Rudanella lutea DSM 19387: one gene and its partner. The protein of the gene in region 2 interacts with the protein of the main gene of each other region in a pairwise test. Links are inferred from orthologs where the notes say so. Each region holds a gene or a part of one and is shown on either strand. Other genes may lie near its edges. The genes, in order: RUDLU_RS0116750 and RUDLU_RS0119485.

What was found.
Region 1: the proteins of RUDLU_RS0119485 (region 2) and RUDLU_RS0116750 interact in binary tests that used the Escherichia coli proteins (3 or more experiments, as listed by UniProt). The link is inferred for Rudanella lutea DSM 19387 from one-to-one orthologs.

The regions. Positions count from the first base shown.
Region 1 is NZ_KB913013.1:4,039,917-4,055,247, reverse strand. What follows is about bases 7,340-10,228. They hold RUDLU_RS0116750 (cytochrome c oxidase subunit I), read right to left. Parts: upstream 9,782-10,228; coding sequence 7,898-9,781; downstream 7,340-7,897. Other genes in these bases: RUDLU_RS0116745 (cytochrome c oxidase subunit II), read right to left, coding at 9,807-10,228; RUDLU_RS0116755 (COX15/CtaA family protein), read right to left, coding at 7,340-7,923. Outside these bases: RUDLU_RS0116805 (outer membrane beta-barrel protein), read right to left, coding at 1-861; RUDLU_RS0116800 (hypothetical protein), read right to left, coding at 858-1,712; RUDLU_RS0116795 (RNA polymerase sigma factor), read right to left, coding at 1,678-2,268; RUDLU_RS0116790 (DUF983 domain-containing protein), read right to left, coding at 2,355-2,624; RUDLU_RS0116785 (DUF420 domain-containing protein), read right to left, coding at 2,983-3,525; RUDLU_RS0116780 (SCO family protein), read right to left, coding at 3,535-4,245; RUDLU_RS0116775 (cytochrome C oxidase subunit IV family protein), read right to left, coding at 4,247-4,573; RUDLU_RS0116770 (cytochrome c oxidase subunit 3), read right to left, coding at 4,592-5,371; RUDLU_RS0116765 (cytochrome c oxidase subunit 3), read right to left, coding at 5,407-6,000; cyoE (heme o synthase), read right to left, coding at 6,002-6,901; more of RUDLU_RS0116755, read right to left, coding at 6,898-7,339; more of RUDLU_RS0116745, read right to left, coding at 10,229-10,925; RUDLU_RS0116740 (hypothetical protein), read right to left, coding at 10,941-12,245; RUDLU_RS0116735 (c-type cytochrome), read right to left, coding at 12,354-12,959; RUDLU_RS0116730 (DUF3341 domain-containing protein), read right to left, coding at 12,974-13,510; nrfD (NrfD/PsrC family molybdoenzyme membrane anchor subunit), read right to left, coding at 13,532-14,959; RUDLU_RS0116720 (TAT-variant-translocated molybdopterin oxidoreductase), read right to left, coding at 14,998-15,331. UniProt on the Escherichia coli protein: Cytochrome bo(3) ubiquinol oxidase is the terminal enzyme in the aerobic respiratory chain of E.coli that predominates when cells are grown at high aeration.
Region 2 is NZ_KB913013.1:4,693,412-4,708,782, forward strand. What follows is about bases 12,443-15,371. They hold RUDLU_RS0119485 (methionine aminotransferase), read right to left. Parts: upstream 14,549-15,371; coding sequence 13,337-14,548; downstream 12,443-13,336. Other genes in these bases: RUDLU_RS0119480 (LytR/AlgR family response regulator transcription factor), read left to right, coding at 12,443-13,180; RUDLU_RS0119490 (hypothetical protein), read right to left, coding at 14,538-14,717; RUDLU_RS27810 (CRISPR-associated endonuclease Cas6), read left to right, coding at 15,028-15,371. Also shown: RUDLU_RS0119425 (hypothetical protein), read left to right, coding at 1-144; RUDLU_RS0119430 (CocE/NonD family hydrolase), read right to left, coding at 259-2,238; RUDLU_RS0119435 (hypothetical protein), read left to right, coding at 2,369-3,007; RUDLU_RS0119440 (hypothetical protein), read left to right, coding at 3,023-3,676; RUDLU_RS0119445 (sensor histidine kinase), read left to right, coding at 3,669-4,481; RUDLU_RS0119450 (MbnP family protein), read left to right, coding at 4,574-5,380; RUDLU_RS0119455 (cytochrome-c peroxidase), read left to right, coding at 5,377-6,456; RUDLU_RS0119460 (mechanosensitive ion channel family protein), read right to left, coding at 6,660-7,526; RUDLU_RS0119465 (TonB-dependent receptor), read left to right, coding at 7,739-9,967; RUDLU_RS0119470 (hypothetical protein), read left to right, coding at 10,025-10,678; RUDLU_RS0119475 (histidine kinase), read left to right, coding at 10,683-12,158; more of RUDLU_RS0119480, read left to right, coding at 12,395-12,442. UniProt on the Escherichia coli protein: Shows aminotransferase activity with methionine and histidine as substrates, and to a lesser extent also with phenylalanine.

The DNA of each region.
Region 1 (15,331 bases), 660 kb from region 2 along the record:
TTTGATCATACTATAACTATCAACTCGATACCCTGCGTAGGCCCCAGCGCCAAAGTGAAACACCTTGCGGCCGTCCTGATTGTAAACCGATAAACGGGGTACTACCGGTAGTTGCAGATTGCAAACTGTAAGCTTGGTTTTATCAATAGGCTCCTGAATATTGGCAAACTCTACCCGACTTTGCCCTCTGACGGGGGTAACCGGGTTGTCAAACATGAAGTTGTTCCAGTTAATTTCCAAAGCATAATGAATACTCAGACGAGCTCTTTTCCCCTTAATTAAAGTCGGACGCTGCCCAAAACTGATGCCAACAAACCGTGAACCAATTGGCCGGAGTTCATAAAGAGCTGGATCGTACAATCCTGTCTCTGCAGGAATAATCAGTGTATTGAGGCCAACCAGAATATCGGTTTTGACACGCCAGTCGCCAGTATCGCTCCGTTTCTTGCGTAGCCGGTCTATCTTGTACTCTTTGTCAACTTGATTTGAGTCAGAGGCCGTCTTACCATCCCGTCGTACGATGATTCGAATACCACCCTCTTCACCTTGCTTTCCGTCTTTGCCGCGGGTAATCACGATGACTGTGTCCCGAAGGTACCGATCGCCATCTTTCCCTTCAATCCGAATGGATGTTTGTCCATTAGGAACAGAGTCAAGCTTCATTCCCATTTCCCGGACAATCTTATTCAGATCATAACTGGACAGATTTTTTATTGCCTCCCGATTTGGACCGTAGATAACTATCCTGGTTTGGTTCGCAAATTGTACGATCAACGAGTCGGCCGTGTGACGGGCTATCGTATTTATAGCTGTCAGACTCATCAGCAGCCCAGTTAGGATAAGTCCATTAAGTCGTTTCATTGTTTTTGGGATTTACTGTGGTTGTCTTTATTTCGTGCTGTTCGAACGAGTCGGTCAAGAAGCCCGCTTTCGTCGTCATACTCTATATCAGGATTAACTCTGGCTATTCCTTCTCCATTTTTTAACCGCCGAATTTGCTGGAACATACGGCCGATCTTTCGACTTCCCATCCCCTGCCCCGAGCTCGTTTCGACAACAGGTTCATCGGTTAGGGAAGCGCTGGAAACAGGTTCAGCTACACTCACAATAAGTGTCCGCTCGGTTTCAAGTGTTTTTGTACGCAAAGGCTGGGTGCTTTCATTTTGATTACTGTTAGCCAATCGTTCATCTTTTTCGCCTGTTTGGAGCATTCGCCCTTCCTCAACTATCGGCGCTGGTTTTTCAACTACAGCCAGGGTTTGTGTTGCTGGCTGATCGGATCTCACCATTGCCGGTTTGGGCGCTGTTACATTCTGTAACTTGCTTATGGTTGCTTCGGCTCGTCGTACTGGCGGCTCGTTCTTAGCGACAGCTTCGAACTGAGGTAAAGTAACAGAGCTACCTCCCTTATCATCCAATACTTCTACTGGTTTAGGTTGGGCCGACTTTACCTTACTGGCTAATTGCAAATCGGGCTGTTTGTCAGTACCCAACCGGGTAAGCAGGAGAACGATCAGTACACAAGCAGCTGCGGCCGACCAATACCAGAGCGGACCCATCCGGTTTACTTTCGTTTTTTCAGCAGGCCGCTGCTCGCCCTGCATTTTAGCTTGCAGACGATTCCAACCATCAGCGCTGGGTGTAACCGTAGCATTTTCAAGCTTGCGCCTGAAAAAGTCATCCAACGGTTGATCTGCTTTTGATTTGTCCATAGTTTTCTTTCTCAAGTTTTGCCAGACTAGCCTGTAACCAGGCACGCGCCCGGCTCAACTGTGATTTTGATGTTCCTTCACTAATGCTTAACTCCTGTGCGATCTCCTGATGCGAATATCCTTCGATGGCATAAAGGTTGAAAATGGTCCTGTACCCCTCGGGCAGTTGACCAACCAATCGGAGTAAATCGTCCGTTTTTAGTGCCTGATCAGCCCACTCATAATCGGGTTCCTCTGCTACTTCGTCCAATGAAATTGCCTGACGCCAAGCTTTCGTTCGCCTTAAGTACATGAGCGATTCAGTGACCATGATACGGCGCAGCCATCCTTCAAAACTCCCCTCCTCCCTGAACTGCCCAATACGCTCGTAAGCGCGCATAAACCCGTCGATCATGACTTCCTCTGCATCGCTCCTGTTGGCAATGTACCGTGTGCAGACCGCCATCATTTTTCCAGCATACCGCTCGTAAACGGCTTTCTGAGCACGACTTTCGTTTTGCTGCAGTGCCTTCACTAATTGGGTTTCAGACTGGAAAAAAGGTATAATGCGGAGCATAAAAACTGCTTTATACTGGCAAGATGCACGAACAGAACATTAGGTTGCACGGCCTACAAAAAAAGTTTATGGCAAAAAAAAGGGGCTTATAGCCCCTTCTTGTACTTTATGCCGGCTACAAAGTGTAGCCACACTACCCTCGACATCCTAAAATTGACCGGTGCTATAAGCAGCATAGCTGGCGCTATTACACCCACGTATATCCATCCGTCTGGATCACCGAAAAAGTAAAACAGAATAAATCCCAGTACCAAAGCCAAACCACCAGAGAAAGCGTAGCTTACATACATAGCCCCAATAAAATAGCCCGGTTCGATTTCGTACCGTAATCCGCAATGCGGACAGTGTTCATACATATCGTCGAAGCCTGTCAGCGAATAGAACGGTTTACGAAAAATCTTACCCTTCCTACATTGAGGACATAGCCCGTTTAACACGGCTTGTGATTTCGAGACGTCGGACATATTCTTTCTTACTGTTCCGGTACCAAAAATAAGCGACCCCTGCTACAATTAAATAAGGCGCGGCCAGCAAGTAAACAATGCCGAAGTTCAGCTCAGATGCTACCACACTGCGACCATTGCTTACTGTACTTTCAACAGTGCTCCGGCACATAGCACACTGGGCAGCCACATCTGGCACTGCAACCACACACAGCAAGGCGATTACTAATGCCGTTTTAAACCAAACGTTCATGCTCAGACTTAGTTTGAATTAATGATTGTAGTAAGGTGCAATCAGAAAATAAACGATGACACCCGTGATACTAACATACAACCAGATCGGATAAGCCCATTTTACCACCGCCTTGTGCTGCGCAATTTGACCCGATATGGCATAATATACTGCTCTCAAAACAAACCAGACTACCACAATTGAGAGCACAATGTGCGACACCAGCAGGAAATAATATACCGGACGAATCCAGCCCTGACCACCAAACGGTGTTGACTCGTTGGTAAGGTGATACAATACATAACTTACCAGGAATACAGACCCCAATGTGAATGCACTCAGCATACTCACTCGATGCCCCGCAATGTTTTTCTGTTTGATGAAGTACAGACCAATAAGAAGCAATACCGAGGTGAGTGAATTGATTACGGCATTCAGGTGAGGTAAAAACGTTGTCCAGTCACCCAGATCAACTTTCTGCCGTATTCCTAATAAAACAGCAACAGCAACCGGAATCGCAATCGAAAGAATATTGATAATTCGATTTGCCTTCCTTTCTTCTACAATTTGGACAGTTTGCATAGTGGGTAGTTATTGTTTACTGTAGATATCCAGTAACACACGAATTTCAAGAATTAGCCGATCAACATCCTTCTTATCTGTTCCATCATAGAACCCCCGGATATGACCTGCTTTATCTACTAAAACTAACTTTTCACTATGGATAAAAGTTTCGTCGGGGCTGCCGTAGCTAACCCCATGATCAACAACAGGAAGGAAGTAGCCATGCTGAGCCAGATTATAAATCTGAGCCTTGTCACCTGTTAAAAAAAACCACTTCCCTGGAATGGCTCCATACCGCTTGGCATACGCTTTTAACTGCTCAGGCTTATCGTTTTCTGGGTCGACTGAAAATGATACAAAGGTGATTTCAGGTTTTTCACGAAAGACGTCCTGAACCCGGGTCAGTTCGCTTGAGATTTTAGGGCAAACGGTTCCACAACGAGTAAAAAAGAATGATGCTACGTGGATTTTTCCTTCAATAACAGAACTATCTGTTATGCCCCCGTCCTGGTTTACAAGTCGGAACCCCGGAACAACTCGAAATACCGTATCCTCAACCTCCTGACCAAAATCATTTATTTGTTTTTGAATCAGCGGCTCACCCGTAGTAGAGTCTATGACAGGAATGTACCGTCGCAAACCGTAATGGTTTTGGCCGAATCCCTTGAGCAGTATATATGCCAAGGCCGGGACCAGCAGAACAATCAGCAGGATCCCGGCCTTTTTATTTCGTTTCATGTTATCGAAGCTGGAAGATAGATCCGCCTTCCATTAACAACGCAATCAACAGCCAAACAACGAACATGCAAGGAAGCAAGATTGCCCAAATAAGACTTTTCACTTCATGCTTAAGGTGCATGAACTCAGCCACAATATAAAAGGCCTTCACTATGGTCAGCCCCACGAAAATGGCTGTCTTTAATGTGCCAGCACCAATGGTGAAGGCAATAATAAATTCCAACGTAGTTACGGCAGCCAGAATGTAGAAAACCTTCCAAATCGTTTTGGTTTGTGCAGGTGCTACTTCCGTACCGCTATGATCTGCATGATAATTATGATCGGACATTGTAGTAGAAGTCTTAAATTAAACGAGGTAGAAGAAGGTAAACACAAAGACCCACACCAGATCAACAAAGTGCCAATAGAGACCCACTTTCTCAACCATTTCGTAATGGCCACGACGCTGATACAGACCTGTTGCGGCCCGGTAAAAAATCAGGATGTTTAAGATAACACCACTAAATACGTGCGTGCCGTGGAAGCCCGTGATAAAGAAGAATAGATCGGCAAATGCCGGCGGACCGTACTGGTTTTCGGTCAGATTTGCGCCGAAAACAGTGCGGGTAACCCACTCACCACCTACCAACTCTTTAATCTGCATTCCCTGCTCAGTACCGTGAATAAAGTGTGACCACTCCCATGCCTGACAGCCGAGGAAAGCAAAGCCGCCGAGGATCGTCCAGAGCATGTATTTCTCTACATCCGCGCGATCCATACGGTGACCAGCTTCCACAGCAAGTACCATTGTCACACTACTAAAAATCAAAACGAAAGTCATCAAACCGACGAACACCAGCGGTGCATCCACACCGTGCAGGAACGGTACAGCGTTATACACTTTCTCTGGAATTGGCCAGTAAAGATTTGAGAATTGGAAAGCTCCGTGAATAGCCGGGTCGTAGGCTGGGAAGCTGAATCGGATCAAGCCGTACGTTACGAGAAGAGCCGAAAACGTGAAGGTATCCGAGATGAGGAAAAACCACATCATCAGCTTACCATAGCTCGCGTTCATTGGTTCGACACCACCCATCCAGGTTTTCTTGTCGAATGTCGTCGTTGACCCCGTTGTCACAGTCGTCGCCATGCGTGAGTTAAAGTTTGGCGCGTAAACGCCACAGATTAATGGAAATAGATTAAAAACGCGAACAAATATAACCAGAGAACGTCCAAGAAGTGCCAGTACGTAGCAGCAATCTCGATCTGGTCCAAACTTTTAGCATGAATGTGTAAACGAAAAGCAGCTCTCAGTGCAAATAAAAGGACTATTAGCCCTGATATTATGTGAAATGCATGCAAACCTGTGAACACATACATAAATGAGCCTGCCGGATTCCCCACAAAGAATACTTTCTGGTCGACCAACTGTACCCATCCTTGAAACTGCATGTATAAGAAAGCAATTCCGGCCACAAAAGTAATGCTTATCGCCAAACGCATTAGACTGAACTGGTCTTTTTTTGCAGCCCAGTACGCAAGATGCATGGTGATACTACTAAAAATTAGCACAGCAGTGCTGTACGAAAATACAGCCGGTATGGTGTATTCGAGCCAATTTCCTTCTGCCCGACGTACCAGATAGGCGCTCGTCATGGCAGCAAACAGCATAATAATGCTTACGATGAAAAGCCACATGATGAACTTTTTAGGGTTCATCGAAAGCGTCTCTTCTGGCTCTTCGATGGTATAGTCGATACTTTCCAACTCCTCTTTCATGTCACACTTTGTCTAAGACATAAGCAATTTGAACTACTGGCAAATACAAAAAGGAACCAAACATGAGTTGCAATGCACTACGGTCAGTCCCTAATTTGACCAGGCGGAAGTTTAGGTAGAGAAAAGCTAAACCAGCCACTATGCTTACCCAGGCCGAAACTGTTCCTGTGAAGCCAAACAGAGTTGGTAAAACACTCGTTGGCAACAAGACCAGCGTAAACATGAGTACAATTAGCGCTGTATTGTATGATTTGGCGTTGGCCAACGGTAGCAATCGAAAGCCAGCTTTGCGATAATCATCATCTAACACCCAGGCAATAGCCCAAAAGTGCGGAAACTGCCAGATGAACTGAACCCCAAACAGGACCATTGCTTCCAGATCAATTGTCCCCTTCGCGGCTACACAACCGATGAGTGGTGGTAGCCCTCCAGGAATTGCCCCTACAAATACAGCTATTGGGCCTACCCGCTTAAGCGGTGTGTAAGCAAAGCTGTATAGGAGGTACGAAACAAACGATATCGCAGCAGTTAGCGGATTAAACCAGAGTGCCTGAGTTAACAGACCCACAAACAATAGTACTCCAACAAAGTATAGAGCACTCCGTTTGCTTAATCGACCAGAGGGTAACGGTCTGGTACCTGTGCGGTTCATCAATCGATCTAACTCTATCTCCAGTATCTGATTAGTTGCATTAGCAGCACCAGTAATCATCAGGCCACTGATGCTAAACAACAGAATCATTCCTGCGTTGTAGCTCTCTTTAGTTGCCAGCATGTACCCCAGTGCACCCGACAAACCCACGATTACAGCCAAACGGAGCTTGAGTAACTCTACGTACGCCTTAATTTTGGTTCGCCAACGTAACCTAGTCGAATCTTTTCTTTCCTCTACCGTCATCATGCTGTGTGCACTACTTTCCCTTCCGATGGTACTACCTGCCCTGAAAACACAACTCCTTTATTCAATAACAAAATGAGGATGAATTGTATTCCCAAAGCGATGATTGCAATGGTTAAATGGATTGGTTGTGCAAAAGCCGGCATTCCAAAGTGAGACAGCGTAATGCCGGTCACAATCTGTGCCAATGTCAATCCCATCACCCATTTGCCCAAGGCAGACAATACACCTCCCTGCTGCTCTTTATAAAACCGCCAGTACCAGAGTAACTGCGTTAAAACCACTATCCACGAAAACGAACGGTGGATAATGAACTTAATGCCGAAGTAGTTAACCCATTGATCACGGTTGGCGTTACCCAGGCGCTCAGCAACGTAATCGACCTCTTCACGAACTTGCGTCCCTAACAGAATCTGCACGAGAAGAACAATCGAACTCAGGATAAGAAAACGGTTTACAAAAGATCTGCTGCGAATCGTATCCTTTGGAATTACTCCCGAATATGACCGAGCCGTAACATAAAGCAATACCCCTACAATCACTATGGCTACCAACATATGCAGGGTAATCATCCAGGGCGCTAACAAGCTCGAAACTACTTTTGAACCAAGCCATCCCTGAAAGCCAACCAGAATAAAGGCTGCAAAGCTGAGTACCGTGATGGTACGGTCTGTTTTAAGAAAGCGTAAGGAGGAAAGAAAGGTCAGGAAAATAAAGAACCCGGTCAGCACGCCTAAGAGTCGATTTACGTACTCAATCCACGTCTTGACCGGGTTAAAGACTGTATCGGCGTAACCCCGATGACTGTAGATTTCCTGATAGTTAGACGGAAGCTGAGAGACATCCGTCGGAGGGACCCACTGCCCGAAGCATTTAGGCCAATCAGGACAGCCCATCCCGGAGCCGGTTCCTCTGACGATACCACCTGCCAAAATAACGAGGTAGATAGTAACAACGGTCAGAAGAGCCAGTCTCCGGAACTGCCGTTCATTTTTTAACTTAATGGGGTTGCTTGAACTGATCATTTAAGTTCTGAGCCTCGATTTCCTTCTCCAAACCAATCAACTCATTCTCATGCGGAAGGTTTGACTCGGGAGTTTGTGAATAAGGCACGTTTTGCGGGATAAAGTCATCCTTCGCACCAGGCTTGCTGTAATCGTATGGCCAACGGTACACAGCAGGGATTTCGCCTGGCCAGTTACCATGACCTGGCTCAATTGGAGCAGTCCATTCCAGCGTGTTTGACTTCCATGGGTTCTGTGTGGCTTTCTTACCCCAGAACATGCTGTACACAAAGTTGTACAGGAACAAGAACTGAGAGCCAAAAGCGAAGATGGCAGCAATACTGATGAACGAGTTCATATCAGCAAAGATGTTCTTCGTGTAGTCGTAGCTAGTAAATGCGTAATAACGACGTGGGAAGCCTGCAATACCCGTGTAGTGCATTGGGAAGAACACGCAGTAGATACCGATAAAGGTCATCCAGAAGTGCACATAACCCAGTTTATCGTTCATCATCCGACCAAACATCTTGGGGAACCAGTGGTAAACCCCAGCCAACAGACCGAAAGCTGAAGATGCACCCATTACAAGGTGGAAGTGAGCAACAACGAAGTAGGTGTCGTGCAATTGGATATCCAGTGCTGAGTTACCGAGAATCAGACCCGTAACACCACCTGAAATAAAGAACGATACCAGACCGATTGAGAACAACATGGCCGGTGTAAACCGGATGTTACCCCGCCAAAGGGTCGTAATATAGTTAAACGCCTTTACAGCCGAAGGTACCGCGATAATCAGCGTAAGGAACATGAAGATCGATCCCAGGAACGGGTTCATACCTGTCACAAACATATGGTGTGCCCATACGATGAACGCCAGGAACGCAATACCCATCATTGAGGCAATCATAGCACGATAGCCGAAGATTGGCTTACGAGCATTTGTCGCGATGATTTCAGATGTAATACCCAAGGCAGGCAACATCACAATGTAGACTTCTGGGTGACCCAGGAACCAGAACAAGTGCTGGAACAGGATTGGGCTACCACCTACGTTCGGCAATGCCTCACCGTTGATGTAAATCTCTGACAGATAGAAGCTGGTACCAAACGACCGGTCGAAGATCAGCAACAAGGCAGCTGAAAGAAGTACTGGGAATGAGATCAGACCAAGTACAGCCGTCAGGAAAAATGCCCAGATTGTCAGGGGCAACTTGCTGAACGACATCCCGCGCGTACGCAGGTTGATAACCGTTGTGATGTAGTTGATACCACCCAGCAGCTGAGACACGATAAACAAGGCCATACTGCTCAGCCAAAGCGTCATACCGAGTTCTGAACCGATGTGCGCTTGTGGCAAAGCACTCAGAGGTGGATAAATAACCCAGCCACCTGCAGCAGGTCCTGTTTCTATAAACAGCGACGCAAACATGAGCAAACCGGCCAGGAAGAAGAACCAGTATGACAACATGTTGAGAAAGCCCGACGCCATGTCACGTGCCCCAACCTGAAGCGGAATCAGGAAGTTTGAGAACGTTCCGCTCAAACCGGCTGTCAATACAAAGAACACCATGATGGTTCCGTGCATTGTTACAAGAGCCAGGTAAAAGTTCGGATCGAGTTTATTTGATTCGTTAATCCAGCTTCCAAGAATAGGCTTCAGGAAGCTAAGATTCATGTCGGGAAAACCTAACTGAAGACGGAAGATAACTGACATGCTAATGCCAATGATCGCCCAAATAATACCTGTGATAAGGTATTGCTTCGCAATTGTCTTGTGATCTTCAGAAAAGACGTAAGTGCGTATAAAACTCTGCGGCTCGTGGTGCTCGTGCTCCGCAATGTGAGCCGTTGTCGCGAGGTTGGTTTCTACAGTCGCCATCTTTTATGTTCGTAATTGTCGTTTTTTAACGTAATGAAACACTGGCTGCTACACCGCCACCCTGCTCGGTTGAAGCTGTAGTACTGTCTGATGGTGCCGCAGCATCAGCAGGCAGGTACTTAGCAGCCTTAGCTTTGAGGTTGGCTGGAATACGCGACGCATATTCAGGAAACGAAGTCAACAGTGGCTTCTGTTCAGCACACCACTTCTTCCACGACTCTTCGTCTTCCACGATCAGACGAATACGCATTGAGAAGTGACCACGTCCACAAATTTCAGTACAGGCAATCTCGTACGTGAAGTCTTGGTTGTTCAGCTCATTCTTCATCTGCTCCGTAGTTTTGTCAGCTACGAACCAGAAACGAGTCGGCATACCTGGCACGGCGTCCATCTTAACACGCAAGTGAGGGATGAACACGCTGTGCAATACATCTCGAGCACGAATTTTCAATGCGATAGGCTTACCCACCGGGATGTGCAACTCCGTTGTCGACGTAAAGTCATCAAAAGCTTTCTCATCCGAGAAGTCGATTCCCGTGTCGTTATTGTTGTCGATAAGCTTGTAGTTGAAGTTGCCAAGCTTATTATCGTCAACACCCGGATACCGCACAATCCAGTTGAATTGCTTACCGACGATCTCAACTTCCTGAGCGTTAGCAGGTGCCTCCGACATGATGTCGCGCCATGCACGCCAGCCAGTAAACACCATAATTGCCATAACGATTGCCGGAATCACCGTCCAGATCAACTCTAACTTATGGTTCTCAGGATAGTAAGCAGCTTTGTAGCCCTTCTTAGCCTGATACATGTACGAGAAGATAAAAAGTACAGCGTTGGTAATCAGGAATGCCGCCGTAACGATTGCCATGCAGATCCAGAATAAAGAGTCGGTACGACGACCATGTGGAGATGCTGCTTCAGGCAAGAAGTACTGCGTAGAATGTAAGAACGACCAGGTAGCGGCAATAGTCCCCAAAACCAGGAAGACCAGAAACATGGCTCCGTTGATTTTGTTACTGTAGCCTGTGTAGGAATTTTCTTCTTCTGGGCCATTTACGCCACGCACGACGGCTGCCATACGGGACACCACCAATGCTGCAAGGGCCAGAAAGATTACAGCTAATAAGCCAACTATGTAGACCATACTAGTACGGGGATGTTAAATGTCGTGATGAATTGCTTCTTCAATCATCGGGTGATTCTTCGGATACAAATTCGCCTTGGCAAGCTGCGTCGATACAGACCACATAAAACCACAAGCGAAAATCAGAATCATACCAAACTCAATAGGGCCAAAACCACCATGTTCGCCAACGGTACCAGGCATAATGTTGGTGTAGAAATCAAAGTAGTGACCAACAATAATACCCCAGCAAGCGATCTTCATAAAGATGTTCGTCCGCTTTGCATCTCTTGTCATTAAAACCAAGAATGGAAAGACAAAGTTTAAGAACAAGTTGATAAAGAATGGAGCCTGATAGATACCACCATACCCGCTGAAACGCTCCCGATAATAGATGGTTTCTTCTGGTAAGTTGGCGTAGTAGATAAGCATGAATTGAGCAAACCAAACGTATGTCCAGAAGATACTGAACGCAAACATGAACTTGCCTAAGTCGTGCAGGTGATTCTCATTTACTGCCTGCAGATAACCACGCTCCTTGAGTGTTACAACCGTCAGTGTGATTACGGCCAGACCTGTTACGTGCCAGCTTGCAAGGGTGTACCAGCCAAACATAGTTGAGAACCAGTGCGTGTCAATCGACATCACAAAATCCCAGGCAGATGTAGAAGAAGTTACCGCAAACACTACAAGGAAAGCTGTAGCGAACTTGATGCTTTTCTCATAATACTCAGTACCTCCATTCAGGTCTTCCTGAAGAGAGAAGTTCCGTAGTACGCGCCACAAACCATACCAGGCAACGAAGTAAACTACAATTCGAATCACATAGAATGGCGTATTCAAAAAGCCACTCTTACCAGCAATGATTGGATCGTAATGTTCGCTGTTGGGATCGTAGAGATCATGGTGAGTCCAGTGGAACAGATCATGACCCGCAACGAAAAAGGTAATCAGCATTACAATACCTGTTACAGGCAGAAAAGCAGGCATGGCTTCAGGAATACGCTTGAAGACCGACGACCAGCCCGCCTGAGCCAGATAATTGTACGAAATAAAGAACATACCGATAACTGAAACGCCAGTAAAATAAACTGCATTCAGCCAAAGGTTGGCCCACAATCGAGTGGTCCACTTAAAACCATGTTCTCCTTCATGGCCAGCACTATGTCCCTGGCCTTGGACTACTTCGTGTGAGTGATCGCCAACACCCGATGCAAGCAGAAACGCTCCAATCGCGACGAGTACCACACCTGCGCCAATACCAATCATTAATCGGCGCTTCGACTCGCTCGTGAATTCGTACTCTTGCTCCAGCGATGGAATTGCGTGAACAGATGCCATTTTTAACCGTTTGAGAGTTTCAGGTTTCAGGTTTCAATCGTAGTGATAGAACATTCAGATTATCAAGACTCGGAAACCTGAAACACTATTGAAACTTGAAACAAAAATTTATCCTTGCTGTAGTTTATGAACGTACTGAACAATCTTCCAGCGTTCTTCAGGAGTCATTTGAGAGCCATGCGGCCACATACGACCCTTTCCGTGCGTAATTACATGGAAAATGTGGCCGTCATTCATGGTCTTGTAGGCATCTGCTGAATAACTCGGTACACCTTTGTATTGCTTACCAACCAGACCGTCACCTTTGCCACCTTCACCATGACAATGCTGGCAATAGCGGCCATATAGCAACTTACCTTCTTCCAGAGTTTTCTCGGTCTCTGGAATGGGGTTAGTCAGGGTACGTTCAGCAATGGCAATGCTGTCTTTGGGAATGTTGTAGATCATCAGATCTGCCGATGCACTATCACCTTCACCGAAACGGGTATGGTAGTTCGGACGAGCAATTGTTCCCTGAGCTGGCATTCGCATGTTCAAGCCCATTGGGTTAACCGTATTCGAGTCAATTTGCCTGTACGGCTCATACCCAACCGGGTAATACATATTGGGAGCGAATTCCGACCCAGTGTCGTTATGACCCTTCGAGCATGAAGTGCTAAGAATCGCAACGCCCAGGAAGGTAAGAGACGCTAGTGTTAACTTCTTCAGTATCATTGTCGATCTTACCATTAAAACTGCTTAACGTTTACTTCGGCCGCTCCGGCGTCTTTCAGAATTTGCTCAATCCGTCCTTCCACAAGCTGATTTTTGCTCAGGTCGATGGCCATAGCAAACTTGTTATCCGTAGTCCGAAGATCGAACATTAGCGGCTTGACACTGGGTCCGAGGCCATTCGATACAAGGAACGTACCCACCATACCGAGTGCACAGAAAAGTACCGTTAGCTCGAAGATAACCGGAATATAAACTGGGAAGGAATAAGAATCCTTACCCCCTACGACCATCGGCCAGTCGAACTTCTCTGTGTATGCTGTCAGCGAAAGTGCTGTAAGCGTACCCGTCAAACCGAACAGGAAAGCCGCGATACCCAGGCGTGTGCGGGGGTGTCCCAGCGCCACATCAAGGCCGTGAATTGGAAATGGGGAATAAACTTCGTGAATACGAACCCCTGCTTGTTTTACTTCTTTGACAGCTTTCAGTACCACATCATCATCATCGAAGATGCCTACCAGAAACTTGCCGCCATTGCCGTGTATATCTGCCATTGTTTCGTGAGTCTCTAAGTTTTATTCTACGTCTTTGTTAAACGTAGGGTTAGCAACACGCTCGCCTTTAGCCACACCTGATACAGATTTAGGCAGTTTCTCTGATGAAGACTTAATAATCGTCTTTACCTCCGCCATGTTCACAACCGGCAGGAACTTAGAGAACAACAGGAACAACGTGAAGAACAAACCAAACGAGAAGATGTAATCGCTGATGTCGAACAGAGTTGGGTGAAACATGGCCCAGCTCGATGGCAGGTAGTCGCGGTGCAGTGAGGTTACGATAATCACGAAACGCTCAAACCACATACCAATATTCACAACAACCGACAACACGAACGTCCAGATTACCGAGCGACGAATAGTACGTGACCAGAACAGCTGCGGAGAAATTACGTTACAGGTCATCATGGCCCAGTAAGCCCACCAGTAGGGGCCAGTTGCCCGGTTGATAAACGCGTACGTTTCGAACTCTACGCCTGAATACCAGGCAATGAAGAATTCTGTCAAGTAAGCAATACCTACAATCGATCCGGTCAGTGTGATTACCTTATTCATCGATTCGATGTGCTCAACCGTGATGTAGTCTTCCAGGCGGAATACTACGCGGATGATCAACATCAGGTTTTGCACCATAGCAAATCCAGAGAAGATAGCACCAGCAACGAAGTAGGGCGGGAAAATAGTGGTGTGCCAGCCCGGAATCACCGACGTTGCAAAGTCGAATGATACGATGGTGTGTACAGACAATACGAGTGGTGTTGACAGACCAGCCAGAATCAAGCTCATGTACTCGTAACGAGCCCATGTTTTAGCCGAACCATTCCAACCCATCGACAGAGCACCGTAGATGTAGCGAGACACTTTGCTACGAGCCCTGTCGCGGATGGTAGCCAGGTCAGGAATCAGACCCATGTACCAGAACACCAACGATACCGTAAAATACGTACTGATGGCAAACACGTCCCATACGAGAGGTGACTTGAAGTTTACCCACAACGAGCCGAAGGTATTTGGCAGCGGCAATGCCCAGTAAGCCAGCCAGGGGCGGCCCATGTGCATTACGATAAAGCTTGCTGCACAGATAACGGCAAAAATCGTCATGGCTTCTGCTGCCCGGTTAACGGCGGTCCGCCACTTTTGGCGGAACAGCAGAAGAATGGCGGAGATCAGTGTACCGGCGTGACCGATACCTACCCACCATACGAAGTTGGTAATATCCCAGGCCCAACCGATAGTCTTGTTCAGGCCCCAAACGCCCAAACCTTCCCACCAAGTCCAGAATACACAAGCGGTTCCGTAGATCAATACTACAACCGAAATGGCAAAAGCAATCGTCCACTCGCGGGTGGGACGGCCTTCTACCTGTCTGCTCACGTCCTCCGTTACATCGGCATAGGTTTTCCCACCGGTAACAAGCGGAGTTCTTACGGACGAAGTGACATGCATGGTTTTATCTCAATTAATTACGTTGGCTCACTTAAAAACTACGCTTGCGACTCCTGAACAGACTTCTGTTTCGGCTCTTCGTCTTTGTTACGAATCTTGGTCAGATACGAGATCTGTGGCCGAACGTTGATTTCTTCCAGTACGTGGAAAGCCCGCGACTCCAGTTCTGAAGCCAGTACTTTCGAAATTGTGCTTTCAGGATTGTTCATATCCCCAAACACAATTGCATTCGTTGGACAGGCCTGCGCACAGGCTGTCTGTACTTCGTCGGGCAACAACCGACGACGCTCTTTCTTTGCATTCAGCTTACCTTCCTGGATACGCTGCACGCAGAATGAGCACTTCTCAATCACACCCCGTGAACGTACGGTT
Region 2 (15,371 bases):
TTCAACCTGCCGTTTGAGTCGGTTATGAAACGGGCCCTGCACATTGGGGCCATTACCGAAGAGGTGCTGGAAGAAAACCTGAACCACCGGCAACCGATTCGTTCAGCCACCCTCCGCCGACCCAGCAGTAGTCGGGCCGCGTAGGTCGGGCCGCGTAGGTTGAATGTGGATAAACGCTTTGAGGGGCTGGAGACAGATGACATCTTGTTTCGGAAAGATGTCATCTGTCTCCAGCCCCTCAAAGCGTTTGGCGGTTGATTATTTCAGTACCTGCACCTCAATGGTCGAGCTGCTGTACACCCGGTGGGTTTGTTTCTGGAAGTCTTTCTCGTCGGCGAGGAAAATGTTCGGGACAAACGTTTGCGGGTTTCGGTCGATGAGCGGGAACCACGTACTCTGCACCTGAATCATGACGCGGTGGCCTTTTTTGAAGGTGTGCAGCACATCCTGAAGCCGGAAGTTCACGTCGGTAATTTCGCCCGGTTTAAACGGCTCAGGTTTCTCAAACGAGTTGCGGAACCGCCCGCGCATCACCTCCGAGCGTACCATCTGCTGGTAGCCGCTCAGGATAATGTTTTTGTTGGGCAGGTACGGGTGGCTCGGCTCATCGTCGGGGTACACATCAATTAGTTTTACCACCCAGTCGGCGTCGGTGCCGGTGGTGCTTACCTTCAGTTTGGCCATGATTTCGCCCCCGAGTGTGAGGTCTTCGGTCAGTACATCGGTCTGGAAGGTGAGCACATCGGGTCGTCGGCTGGCAAAACGCTGATCTTCTGACATGTAGTTGAAGGGCGTAAAGCTCATGGTCGTGGTGTTGTCTTCCGTGTACGGCACCGGCTTGTTGGGGTCCGACATAAACTCCGAGAAATCATTGCCACTGGGGTTGGTAGAACCCATCACCCGATTCGTAGCGAGAGCTCCGTCTGGCAGCAGGCTGTACGATAGGGTTTGAGCGGCCGGGCTGGGCCATTTGTCAAACGTTTTCCACGCTTTGCGGCCCGTATCGAACAGGTAGGCTTCGGGCAGATCCGTTTTGCCGTCGCCCGCACCTTTGAGAAAATGGTTGAAGAACCGGGCCTCAATATTGCGCTGGTAGAACGTAGCAATGCTATCGCCGAAATAGATGTTTGAGTGGAGGGTGCGGCCCGTCTCGCGCGACCAGCGGCCATGCCCAAACGGCCCCATCACGAGCGTATTGTACGCGCCGGGGCTGTTTTTCTCAATGGTTTTGTACACGTTGAGTGGGCCGTAGAGGTCCTCGGCGTCGAACCAGCCGCCCACGGTCATCACGGCCGGTTTAATGCCCTTCAGGTGGGGCAGAATGCTTCGTTTCTGCCAGAACTCGTCGTAGTTGGGGTGTTCGACGGTCTCTTTCCAATAGAAGTTGTCGGGGTAGTATTTGCTCGTCACGTTTTTGAGCGGCCCAATGCCGAGCTGAAACGAGTACCCATCGCGTCCGCCCGTCTGGAATCCCTTCACAAACTCCGGAATGTACTGCTTGTCGTACCACGACTCTGTGGTGGGGGCGGGGTGCTGTACCCCAAATACAGGATAGGTAAACAGGTAGGCCTGAATGAAGGCCCCGTTGTGGTGAAAATCGTCGAAGAAAAAGTCGGACACCGGTGCCTGGGGCGAGGCTGCTTTGAGAGCCGGGTGTGCATCGGGCAGCGAGGCCGCCGTGTAAAAACCGGGGTACGAGATGCCCCATTGACCCACGCGGCCATTGTTGTTCGGGATATTCTTGAGCAGCCACTCGATGGTATCGTAGGTATCCGAGCTTTCGTCGGGGGTGAAGGGCGCAGCGGGTGTTTTTGCCGCTTTCCGGCCTTTGGTCGCTACGGCAGCCGGTGCGTCGGGGACGTTGGGCGTCATGTTGGTCCAGGTGCCTTCCGACATCCAGCGGCCGCGCACGTCCTGATACACAAAAATGTACTTGTCGCGCATCAACGTGCCCGACGGCCCGAGTTGCTGCGGGTACTTATCAACCCCGTACGGTGCCACGCTGTAGCAGGTGCGTTGCATCATAAACGGGTACTTCGGTCCGTCGCTACGGTTGGTGGCCAATGCGTCTTTGGGCACGTAAACGGCGGTATGCAGTTTGGTACCGTCGCGCATCGGAATTTTGTACTCGAACTTCTGGTAGTTGTCGCGCACGTAGGTGCTGGTAGGTTGGGCCGAGTTCTGGGCGAGCGACAGCCCCGACCACAGCAGGCAAAGGAGGTAAAGCAGAGGACGCATTGATGAGTGATTTGTTTCGTGCAATGATACGTAGTTTTTGGTCGTGAAATACGGGAAATCCCCCGTTGTCTGGAAGGTGGCATCGCCGGACATTCGCTGTCGAATCACTCACATACACGTAACCGACTCTATGACACCTAAACCTCTTTACCTGTACGCAGCCCTGATGGCCTGCCTGACCGCCTGCATTGGCCAAACAAACGACAAAACCACAGGCGACTCAGCGGCCGACTCCACGGGGGCCGACAGTTCGGCGGTCACTGCCCGCGAGGCTTCATTGGATTCGGTATTGGCTACGGCGGTCTCTTCTGAAACTATATCGTACGAAACGGCTCAAAGGCTGTATGCCGAGCGTTCGGCTAAAATCAAAGGGGCGGCTGCCGGGTGGCCCCGGAGCGAGTGCGAAACGGATAATAAAACTACTGGCAGCGTTCGCCTGGAAATAAAGGGCATTGAAGCGCACACCAATTTGAAGGTTGCCAAACTTCCCGGTTTCGATACGACCCGATACAAAGGCATTCGTATTTATCCGTTTCGGCAGCGCGGGGCCAATGAGTATCTGGTGGTGTACATCGTGCCTTCCACGTCGAGTAGTTCCCATTTTGGTGACGATACCACTACCTTCCGTATTTTCAAAGGCCTGAACGTGGTGGCCTGGTGCCCGGACCACACGCATTTGGGTACCCCGAAGGATGAGTCAATTCTGAGTGCCCATTTCCTCTGCCGACCCAACTGTGAGACCGGTGAGGAGCCATCGTTGTCTTTCTAACGTTTACCGGACCGGATGTTTTTTTACGTCGTATCCATCATACAGGCACTCAGCTTTCTGATTGGTCTCTTTTTCTTTCAGCGCATCCGAAACCCGTGGGTGCGCTGGCTTATTTTATACATTGGTAATCTATGCCTGATTGAATTGGGGCTGGAGTTTATTCCGACCATGGAGGCTCAGGCTACCATTACCCGGGTGTACTACTGCCTGGCGTTTCCGGTAGAGTATGCCCTGTACGTGTGTATGTTTCGGGAGAAATTGGCGGTGTTCCGGTGGAGTCGCTATTGGCTGATGGGCACCGCCGGGGTGTTGGCAGTGTTTGGGTTGTACAACGGCTTGCTGAATCAGCAACACAACTCGGCGGCTACCGATGTGTTTAGCATGATGGCGGTTATGGCGCTGATTATAAGTTTGCTATATTTTCGGAGTCTGCTACAAAGCAAGGAGATTATCTATCTGTTGCAGGAACCCCTTTTCTGGATCGCTACGGCGCTACTGTTCTTTTACGCCGGGTCGATCATTGCCACCGGATTTTATCACGCGTTCTACAAAAAATCATCCCATTTTGCGGTTAGTCTGTTCAAGGTCAATCTGGTTCTTGGTATCTTTCGGTCAGTTCTGTATTCCATAGCTTTCCTGGTTGCTGCCCGAAAATTACCGTATGGGTGATAGTGTTTACGTTTTGGCCGTTACGAGCACGGTTGTGTTCCTGCTACTGGCGGTGTTTATCGTCAGCTTTGCCCTTGTTTTTCAGCGTCGTCAGCTCGAAAACCTGCGCGAACGTTCGGCGATGAAGGCGGCTTACGAAGAAGAAATCCTCAAAGCACAGATCGAAATGCAGAATCAGACCCTGCAATCGATCGGGCGCGAACTGCACGACAACATCGGGCAGCTTCTGTCGGTCACCAAACTGTACCTCAATCAGCTCGAAGATGCCGAAGACCTCACCGAGGTGCGACCGCTGACCCAAAAAACCAACGGGGTCATTGATCAGACCATTCGCGGGGTGCGGTCTCTGAGCAAAAGTCTGGATGGTGACTTTATCCGTGACTTCGGCCTGGTGGAAACGCTGGCGTTTGAGATTGAGCGGCTTAATGGCGCGGGGCGGCTCACCGCCAGCCTACGTGTGCAGCCCGACATACAGCCGCTTGGGTTTGAGCGTGAAATTATCCTGTTCCGTATGGTGCAGGAGGCTATCAATAATCTGCTCAAACACGCGCAGGCACGGGCGCTGCACGTAAGCCTGCAAACGCGCGATGGCCAACTGCTCCTCCAACTCGAAGACGACGGGAAGGGCTTCGATTATGACGCCGTCATGAATCAGTCGATGACCAATTCGGGTGCGGGCTTGCGAAATATGCAGCGCCGGGCCGAATTGATCGGGGGGAGCTGCACGGTTGATACAGCCCCCGGCCGGGGTACACGAATCGCGTTTGTCGTTCCGGTAGGCCGGTCGGTTGCGTTAGCCGTGTAGGTACACAAAATACCTGTTGTTTCTGGCCATTTTGCATATCCAAGAGGCTTACCAAAACGTTATGCACGTACCGGCACAACCGGTTGTCTGGTATGAAACACTATTTGTACGCCTTTCTGATAGGTATGGCGGGGCTGGTGTGGGCCTGTGGGCGCGACACCATGACGCCCAAAACGGGGGCGCTCGCCTTGCAGTTCGATCACGTAGCGGGTGCCGCTCCGCTTGCCCTCGGCAATGCCACCTACACCAACGCGGCTGGTGAGCCATTCACCGTTAGCCGGCTCGATTATTTTGTGAGCAACATCCGTCTGCGCCGGGCCGATGGCTCGGAGTACGTTATTCCGCAAGACAGCAGTTATTTTCTGGTGCGTGCCTCCGACGAAGCATCGCGAACGCTCCGGCTCAACAATCTGCCCGAAGGACCCTACACCGGGCTGTCGTTTATGGTCGGAGTCGATAGTTTGCGGAGCGTGTCGGGTATTGAACAGCGCAAGGGCGTTCTGGACCCCGGCTTGAGTCATACGTCGGGCATGTACTGGGACTGGAATACGGGCTACATTTTTCTGAAACTGGAGGGCACATCGCCTGCTGTGGCCCCCGATGCGACTGGGCAGCGTAACTACCGGTTTCATGTGGGCCTGTTTGGCGGCTACCGCGCCCGCACACTCAATAACCTGCGCACAGTTACGCTCGATTTTGGCGGACAATCGGTATCGGCCACCACCGGACCGGTTTCGGCTGTGCAGATTCGGGCCGATGTACTGAAGATTTTCGACGGGCCGAAGCGGCTAAGTTTGGCCCAGAAATCCGACATCATGGTATCGCCGGAGTCGGCTGATGTGGCCAACAACTACGCCCGTATGTTTTCGTTTCGGCAAATAACCCCTCTGGAGCGATGACGTACCGGCACCTGATGACACTGGCGGGCATGGTAGCACTCTGGTGCGGTATCTGGGCATGCCAGCCGAACGAAGCGGGTGGTAGCGAACCCACCCCCGAACCCACCACGCCGGGTTTCAAACCTACGCCGATGGCCTGGAACAAGCCCGCTAATTTTCCCGAACCGGCGTACAATCTGGCCAAAAACCCGGTGACGGTGCAGGGCTTTGCGCTCGGCCGGGCGTTGTTTTATGATGGCCTGCTCTCGCACGATGGCACCGTTTCGTGCGGATTTTGTCATCAGCCGTCGGCTGCCTTTGCCCATACCGACCATGCCCTGAGTCACGGCATCCGCGATCAGATCGGCACGCGCAATGTGCCCGCCATTCAGAACGTAGCCTGGCAGCGGGAGTTTTTCTGGGATGGGGGCGTGCAAGACCTCGATTTACTGCCTATTTCGCCTATTCAGAACCCGGTCGAGATGGGCGATACGCTGGCGAATGTGCTAGCTAAACTCCGCAAAGACCCGCAATACCCCGGCCTGTTTGAAGCGGCTTTTGGGACCAAAGAGATCAATACGGAACGTATGATGAAGGCCCTCTCGCAGTTTATGGTGACCCTCGTGTCGGCCAATTCGCGGTACGACAAGGCGGTGCGGGGTGAGGGCCCGGCCCTGAACGATACCGAAACCCGGGGGCTCACTGTATTCAAGGCTAAATGCGCGAGTTGCCACGCTACCGATTTGTTTACCGATGGCTCGTTTCGCAACAACGGCCTGCCCCGGATTCCGACGGCTAAAGTAGATGACATTGGCCGGGGGGCTATTTCGCTCAACCCCGCCGACCGCTACAAATTCCGGGTGCCGAGCCTGCGCAACGTGGAGCGTACGCCCCCGTATATGCACGATGGACGTTTCTGGACACTGGAGCAGGTGCTGACCCACTACGCAAGCGGCATCACCGACTCACCCACCCTCGACCCGGCGCTCAAATCAGGCTTTACCCTGACCCGGCAGGAACAAACCGACCTAATCGCGTTTCTGCGCACCCTCACCGATACCGAGTTCCTCAGCGACCGCCGGTTTATGCCGAATTGAGCCCCAAAAAACCGGACCGACGGAGCGCCCTCCCGAAAAGTTTACCACCCCCAACCCCCTCCTTAATTCAAGGAGGGGGCGTTTACCGGTCAGGCAGAGAGTTTTTAGGTTTCTCTTTTGTAACACAGGGTTGACGTTATTACCGCCCCCTCCTGTTTTTCAGGAGGGGGTTAGGGGTGGTTTTTCGGTGTAAAGGGGGCATCTCATCCCCCCGTTTCTGACAGCCGCTTTTTGAGGTCAAGCGTATCGGGGCGGAACATCAGCAAAATCTGTTCGCGCTCGAAAGCCGCTTTGATGGCTTTGATGGCTTCGCTCTGGGCTTCGGGTTGTGAAGTTGTGCGTCCATCGATCCAGAACCAGACGTACCCCTGAATATTGTCGAGCGTGAACGATCGGAAATATACCTGCACCGGGTAATTGGCTTCGACAAACGGCAAGGCCCGAATGGCGCCGAGGGCTACCTGCTGTACCCGCTCCAGATCGTCGAGGTACGAAACCCCGAACGAGACTTCGAGCCGCCGTTGGCCCGAGCGCGAATGATTGGTGATCGGCTTCTGAAACACATCCTTACTCGGAATTTCGATGGTTTGGCCTTGCCCGTTATCAAGCACAATGGATCGGAGCTTCACCTCGACTACCCGGCCTGTAAACCCGTTGGTTTCGACGGTGTCGCCGGTCTGGAGGGGGCGGGCAATGGCAATCATGGAGCCCGAAATAAAGTTGGCCGTCAAATCCTGAAAGGCAAAGCCCACCGCCAGAGCAATGACCCCCGCACCGGCCAGCAGTGAGGTCACGGTTTTGTCGAGGCCCAGTACGCCGAGGGCAACAAACAGACCAACGGCCAGAATCATAATCCGGACTACGGTGCCCAACAACCCCACCAGCGAGGCATTGTCGCTTACGCGCCCCAGCCCGCCCGCAATGACCCGGCTGACCACGTTGGACAGGAAACGGGCCAGTAAAATAACCAGTATAGCAATGCCGATTTCGGGCAGGAAACGAACAGCACTATTAAACCACAAGACTACTTTCTGATACAGGAGGTGGGAGATTTCGGGTAAGTTGAGCATAATTCTGTCGGCAAAAATGGGCAGTTGACTCCCGTGGGTCGGGCGTTCGTCTGATTTTAGGGAATAACGCCGGAAGCGGGCTGTACGTTTGAATCGTCAATCAAACGACACCCCGACCGATCCTTGGTTGGGGCTGGCATTGCCCAGGGCAGGCCGGTTGTCGGGCGAGACGTTTTCGGCAAATACAACCTGAACACCCCGTTTCCCAAGCCATGAAGCCTATTTACCTTTTCTTTTTCTTCACGCTGATAGCCACCGGAGCATCGGCCCAAACCCAGCTCCGGGGTCGCGTGCTCGACGAGCGCGGCCGTGCTCTGCCGGGGGCCAACATCTACCTCAAAGGCACCTACGATGGGGCTAATGCCGACAGCACGGGTAGTTTTCGGTTTACAACCACCCGGCGCGATACCGCTACGCTACTGGTGACTTTCGTCGGTTTCGAGAATTATGCCCAGCTCCTGAAGCTCACGGGTGCCCCGATGGAGCTGACGGTTCGAATGACGGAATCGGCCAACGAGCTGAATACCGTGGTGATTACGGCGGGAGCGTTTGAAGCGTCGGATACGAAAAAGATGACGATGCTGAAGGCGCTCGATATTGTGAATATTGCCGGGGCCGCGGCCGACATCACCGGGGCCGTCAACTTCATGCCCGGTGCCCAGCGCGTGGGCGAGCAGGCGGGCCTGTTTGTACGCGGTGGCTCAAACCTGGAGGCCAAAGTGGTGATTGATGGGCTGATCGTGCAGAATCCCTTTTTCTCATCCCTGCCCGATGTGCAGCAGCGGGGTCGCTTCGATCCCTTCCAGTTCAAAGGTACATCGTTCAGCACCGGCGGCTACTCCGCGCAGTACGGGCAGGCCCTGTCGAGTGTGTTGTTGCTCAACACAACTGATAAAGGCTCGCGGGACGGCGTTAGCCTGAGCCTGAATCTGGCAAGCGCGGGTGTTACCTACGACAATGCCACCGAGAAATCGTCGGTGTCGGCCTCGCTCTACTATGGTGACTTGCGCCCGTTTTTCGCGCTGGTGCCCCAAAATGTGGAGTGGCTCAAAGCCCCGGTCTATGGCGGTACCTCCATGACGTACCGGTATCAGCCCACTAAAAACGGCCTCATCAAGGCTTACGGTATGTATTCGGATTCGCGGTTGGCGATGGTTTTCCGCGACCCGGCCCAGGCGCAGGCGGGTAACGAAACGGGTCGTGCTACGCTCGATCAGCACAACCGGAATCTGTTTATCAACACCACGTACACCGACTCGTGGGATGAAGGGAAATGGGCTCTGAACACGGGCGTTTCGCTGAGCCACGACACCGACGACATGACCATGGGCGCGTTCGATTTTTCGCGGCAGAACAGTCGGGCGCAGGTGCGGGCCGTGCTGACCCGTGCGCTCCCCGGCAACGGTCAGCTCCTTTTCGGGGCCGAATGGCACGCGATCCGGCTTGGTAACACCGTATTTGGTAACGCCTTCAGCCTAACCGACCAATACGCGGCTACGTTTGCCGAATGGCAGGTGTATGCGGGCCGGAAACTGGCGGTGCAACTCGGAGGCCGTGCCGAATATACCTCGGTGATTGGCCGAATGAACGTGGCTCCGCGCCTGTCGATGGCTTACAAAACAGGAGCCTACAGCCAGGTGTCGCTGGCGGCCGGGCAGTTTTACCAGACGCCCGATTACAACTACCTGTTTCGGAACAAAACCCTCGCGTACGAGCGGGCCGACCACCTGATTCTGAACTATCAGGTAATCAAAAACAAGCGGACGTTTCGGGTCGAGACATTTTACAAAAACTACGCTCAACTGGTGCGTGAGCGGGTGGATACGAGTGCCGTGGCTGGCTTCGACTGGAGAGCCGATTTGGGTAATCCGTACCGGTTTCCCATTGGCCAGACCAATAACACGGGTAAAGGGTACGCCGGGGGATTTGACGTGTTCTGGCGCGATCAGACAAGTATCAAAGGCCTCGATTACTGGGTAACGTATAGCTATGTGGATACGAAGCGACTGTTTCGGAATTACCTTACCCAGGCTACGCCCACGTTTGTATCGACCCACAACCTGAGCCTGATTACCCGCCGGTATGTCGAAAAAATCAGGACGAATCTGGGCCTGACCTATGCGTACACGAGCGGTCGCCCTTACTACAACCCGAACCGACCCGAGAGCGAGTTTCTGACCGACCGTACCCCGCCGGTACACAACGTGAGTTTTTCGGCCAATTATATCACGGCGTTCAAGGGCAATTTTGTGGTGATCTATGCCTCAGTGGATAACCTGCTCAACACCCGCAACGTATTTACGTACCGGTACGCAGCCAACCCCGACGGGCAGCCCGGCCGAACCCGCTACACCGTAGGCCCCACCTCGTACCGCACCTTTTTTGTGGGTGGTGTCATCATGCTTGGCAAGCGCGCCAAAGTCGACCTGAACAAACTCTGATCCCGCGCCATCGACCACCCTTTTAACTCCAAACGTCTAACTTTTACTTATTTCAGTATGAAAACCCTGATTGTATCTCTCGTTGCAGCCCTGATGGGCCTGGTTAGTCCGGTAGTAGCTCAGTCGGAACAGTACACGCAGGCTATGACGGCCGCCCTGAATACGCTGAAAAGCCAGAATATGAAAACGCCCCCGGCCGACATGCTGGCTGCGGCCAACGGATTTGAGCGCATCGCGAGCGTCGAAACCAAAGAGTGGTTGCCGCGCTACTATGCCGGGCTTGAGTACGTATTTCTGGGCTTTATGGGGAAAGATGCGGCCGAAAAAGATGCCTATCTCGACAAAGCCGATGCCCACCTGAAAGCCGCCGATGCCCTCTCACCCGATAACGACGAGTTGGCCGTGTTGCGGGCCTACGTGGCGCAGGCCCGGATGGTGGTCGACCCAATGGCCCGCTGGCAACAGTACGGCCCGCTGTTTCAGGCGGGCATCGAGAAAGCAAAAGCACTCAACCCCGACAACCCGCGCCTGTATGTGCTCGAAGGCTCCTCGCTTATGTACACACCCGAACAGTTTGGGGGTGGACCAGCTACAGCCTGCCCGGTGCTGAAAAAGGCGGCCGAGAAATTTGCTACCTTTAAACCCAAGAGCGACCTCTCGCCCAACTGGGGGCAGTCGCAGATTGCACCTATGCTGGAAAAGTGCAAATAAGCTTATGACCCGCGAACAACTCGAACGACAATTGCACCAATCGTCCAACCGGCCCGCACGGCCTGTGCGGATGCGGGGCTCGGCGTTGGCCCACTTCGATTTTAGCGGGCTCGACCTGACCGATGCCGATTTCAGCTTCTCCGACCTGTCGGGGGCCAATTTCAGCCGGGCCACGCTCCACAACGCCAACCTCAGCTTTTCGTCGCTGGTGAATGCCTCGTTTGTGGATGCTGACCTGACCGGGGCCAACCTCAATTTCAGCGGGCTATCCGGTGCCGACCTCACGGGCGCTGACCTGTCGGGGGTTTCGATGTCGTTCACGGGCCGGGCGCACAACGTGGAGCGGACCAAACTCCCGGCCACACCCATTACACTCACGTATCTGCTCAAAAAACCCGTTTGGGGGGTCTTGATCGGGATGGTGTTGGGGGCCTTGCTCATGTACGGCGTGAGCGGCATTGTGTACTTCACCAATCTGATTGTCACGTCGGGCAACAAGCTCATCGCCGACCTGAACCGGTTCATCGTCTGGCAGAATCTGACCGAGGGCGTCACGGTGTTTCTGCTGGTCTATTTCATGTCCGATTGGTTAGACCGGGCCATTCGGCGCATTTGGGTGCGGCACCTGCTGGTTAGCCTTGCTATTGTACCGGTTTACGTGACTATGGCCTGGGTGACGTACATGCTGTTTGGGAAAGAGGTGTTCAGGCAACTCGCCCGGCAGGCTACGCAACAACCATTGAGTACCCAATCGGCGCCCTGGTATTTTTACGTGTTGGGCGGATTGCTGGTGGGTAATCTGTTTCTGTACGTGCTCCGGCAGGGTCGGCAACTGTCGCGCAAGATAACTGAGCAGGAGTTTGAACTGCTCAACATGGAGAAGCTCAAAACACGGGCTGAACTCGACGCCCTTCAGGCCAAAATAAACCCGCACTTTCTGTACAATGCCCTTAATAGCATTGCCAGCCTGGTGCACGATGACCCCGACAAGGCCGAAGAAATGACCCTGCTGTTGTCGAAGCTGTTTCGGTACTCAACCGGCCGCGATGGCACGCATACGAGCAGCCTTGCCGATGAACTCGACATGGTGCAGACGTACCTACAGGTGGAACACGTCCGTTTCGGCGACCGGCTTCAGTTTGGGGTTTCGCTGGCCGACGAGTCGCTCAATGCTCTGAAAGTACCCCAATTTTTGTTACAGCCCATTGTCGAGAATGCGGTGAAGCACGGCATCAGCAAGCGGGCCGGGCAGGGGCGCATCGATGTTAAGATTTACCAGCAGGACGATTGGGTATTCCTGAGCGTACACGATAACGGCCCGGCATTTCCCGAAGAAATGGGCAGTGGCTACGGTCTGCGGAGCATTAGCGAAAAGCTCCGGCTCCTCTACGGCGATGACGCGCGGGTTGAACTTCAGAATGAACCCTACAAGCAGGTGCTGCTTGGAATTAAACTCAACAGGTTGACAACGAACAATTAACAGTGAACAACGAACAACCATCAACGAGCAGTGAACAACGAACAGTGAACAACGAACAATTAACAGTGAACAACGAACAACCATCAACGAACTACTTGCTGGAATTAGGCAACTGTTCACTGCCATTGCCAACTGCTCACTGTTGGTTGCTCACTGTTAGCTGTTCACTGTTCATTGTTAGTTGCTCACTGTTGGTTGTTCACTGTTCGTTGCTCACTGATCACCGCTCTACTACCATGAACTTTCCGCTTAAAACGATCCTGATTGACGACGAAGCGTTGGCCATTTCGCGCCTGAAACGGTTATTGGGCAAACAGCCCGGTGTGTTTTCGGTGATTGGCGAAGCCGCTAACGGGGCCGAGGGGTTGGCCCTGGTTGAGGCTCAACGGCCCGATGTGATCTTCCTCGATATTGAAATGCCCCTGCTCAACGGGTTCGAAATGCTCGCGCGCCTGACCTACATGCCGCTCGTTATTTTTGCGACGGCATACGACCAATACGCTATCCGGGCGTTTGAGGAGCACTCCATAGATTACCTGCTTAAGCCGATTGAGGCCGAGCGGCTGGAGCGGACGATCCATAAAATCAGGTCGGTGGTGGAGCTGGGAAGTCGGTCGGAAAGCGCCAATCACTTTCCCAATGCCGACAATCTGTTCAAGTTGCTCGAACGGATGCAGCCCAAAAGGGAAATTCACTCGATTTCTGTCAAAACAGGGGATAAAATCAAGCTTATCCCGCTACCTGAGATTGCGTTTTTCGAAGCCGAAGACAAATACGTATTCCTCTCGACCACCGACGGGCAGAAGTTTCTGACTTCCTATACCATCACCACCTTATCCGAAAAGCTCCCCGATACGTTTGTCCGGATCAGCCGTTCGGCTTTGGTCAATGTACACCGCATCAGCGAGGTCGTGAAGCATTTCGACGGTAAGTTTCTGATTGTCCTGAGCGACAAAAAAGGCACCAAACTCACCAGTGGTTCTACGTACGCTGAGGCCGTTAAAAGCTTATTGGAAATCTGATTGGCTTTACCGTTTATGGTTGGTTGTCAAATTATGTGGAAGTCGTGTGGCTACGGCCGAACCGTCGGACCGCAAAGGGCAGAGCTACACAGGATGCCGGGTCGCTACAAAAATTGTCAGACAATCGTTTTAACCAAAAACGATGAACTAAAAACCCTAAACCAAGCTATTCGACCACGCTTTCAGCCGCGAGCCGGCTTCGCGGAGCATGGCATCGTCTTTGGCAAAACAAAAACGCAGCATCCGGTAGTCGCGTCGGTCGTGATAAAACACCGATAACGGAATCGAAGCCACCCCAATTTCGTGGGTCAGGCGGATGGCCAGTTCGGTGTCGGGTTCGTCGGTGAGGTGCCCGTAAGCGAGCGTCTGAAAAAACGTGCCCTCGGTCGGGATGTACCGAAACGGCGAACCGGCGATGGCATCGAGAAACGTATCCCGTTTTCGCTCATAAAATGCCGATAGGCTCTGGTAGTGTTCGGGCTGTTGCAGGTACCGCGCGAGGGCGTACTGCATGGGTGTCGGGACGCTGAACGTCACAAACTGATGAATCTTCCGAAAAGCGGCTGTCAGCGCTTTGGGGGCGAGGCAGTACCCAATTTTCCAGCCCGTTACGTGGAATGTTTTGCCGAATGACCCGCACACAAACGTCCGCTCGCGCAGGATAGGGTGGGTCATGAGCGAATGATGTTGCCGACCGGCGCCGACCTGCCGGTCGAACACGATATGCTCGTACACCTCGTCGCTAATAACCAATAAGTTGTGGGCTTCGACGATGGCTGCCAGCTGATCCACGTCATCGCGGGTCCAGACGCGCCCCGTGGGGTTATGGGGCGTATTGACCATAATGAGCCGGGTGCGCGGGGTAATTTTCGCCCGAACGGCATCCCAGTCGATGGCATAATGGGGTGGAGCCAGCGACACGTACACCGGCACCCCGCCATTTAGTTCGATGGCCGGTACGTAACTGTCGTAAGCAGGTTCGAATACAATCACCTCATCGGGACCACCGCCCGCACCGTTGGCTTGTACCACCGTTGAGATGGCTACGGAGAGCGCTTCGGTCGCACCCGAAGTCACCGTGATTTCGTCGGCAGGGTGGTAAGCAACCCCGTAATCGGCCTGTACCTTAGTCGCAATAGCCTCGCGGAGATCGGGCACGCCCGGCATGGGAGCATACTGATTATGGTTCTGGGCCATAGCCTCGGTTACCAGGGCCAGCAGGGCCGGGTCGGCCGGGAAACTCGGAAACCCTTGTGACAGGTTGAGGGCACCTGTCTGGGTAGCCAGTGCCGACATTACGGTGAAAATGGTGGTGCCCACGTTGGGCAGTTTGTCGGGTAGGGTGGGCAGGGGGCCGTTAGCGAGCATGGCGAATCAGAACGACTTTTTTCCCTGTTTCAACATGCAGAACTTCTTTCGATATGGCCGGCTTCACGGCCCTGAACCCAGCAACAGCCACTAAGGCAATTACCCACAGCAAGACAAACAGGCGGGCAAATGGATTCAGCGGGGCGGTTTGTTTTTCGATCAGTTCCATAAACAGGCAGTAACGATGGGCGACACGCGTACGGTCACAGGGTGATTGGTATTGTCCCTATTCCAGATAGAGTATTAGTATTTATAGTCTATTGAAATAGTATTCTATGGCAAAGAAACGGGTTTTCTGGTATTGTTCATGCCTATAAGGTCTTAAAATGTGAGTAAATACTGAGTGACTTGAGTAAGTGGCGGAAAGTGTTTGGGAGTAAGGCAAAAAAAATCGCAAAAAAGTGATACGTCATATACATCGTATTACACTTCTTCTATTTTTGCGAATCCTAAGTTTTAACCTTGCTTTAACCACACTTTTGAAACGTATCCGCTACCTCACCATTCGGTTCGATGCATCAATCGACCGTAACGAACTTTCTGCTTTTCGGGGTGCTATTGCTACTGCTGTTGGCCCTGACTATACACTCTTCCATAACCACGACGAACAAGGGCCGGGCGGTTATGCCTATCGGTACCCGGCTATTCAGTACAAGCGGATTGGCCGTAACCCGCTTTTGGTGTGTGTGGAAGCGGGCGTTGACGAAATTCATCAGCTTTTTCAACGTCCCTCCTGGCAGCTCGACCTGAACGGTCGCCCGCTCACGCTGGCTGTTGCCGATTTACGGTTGCAGCAGTACACTCTGCAAGCCTGGGAGCACTC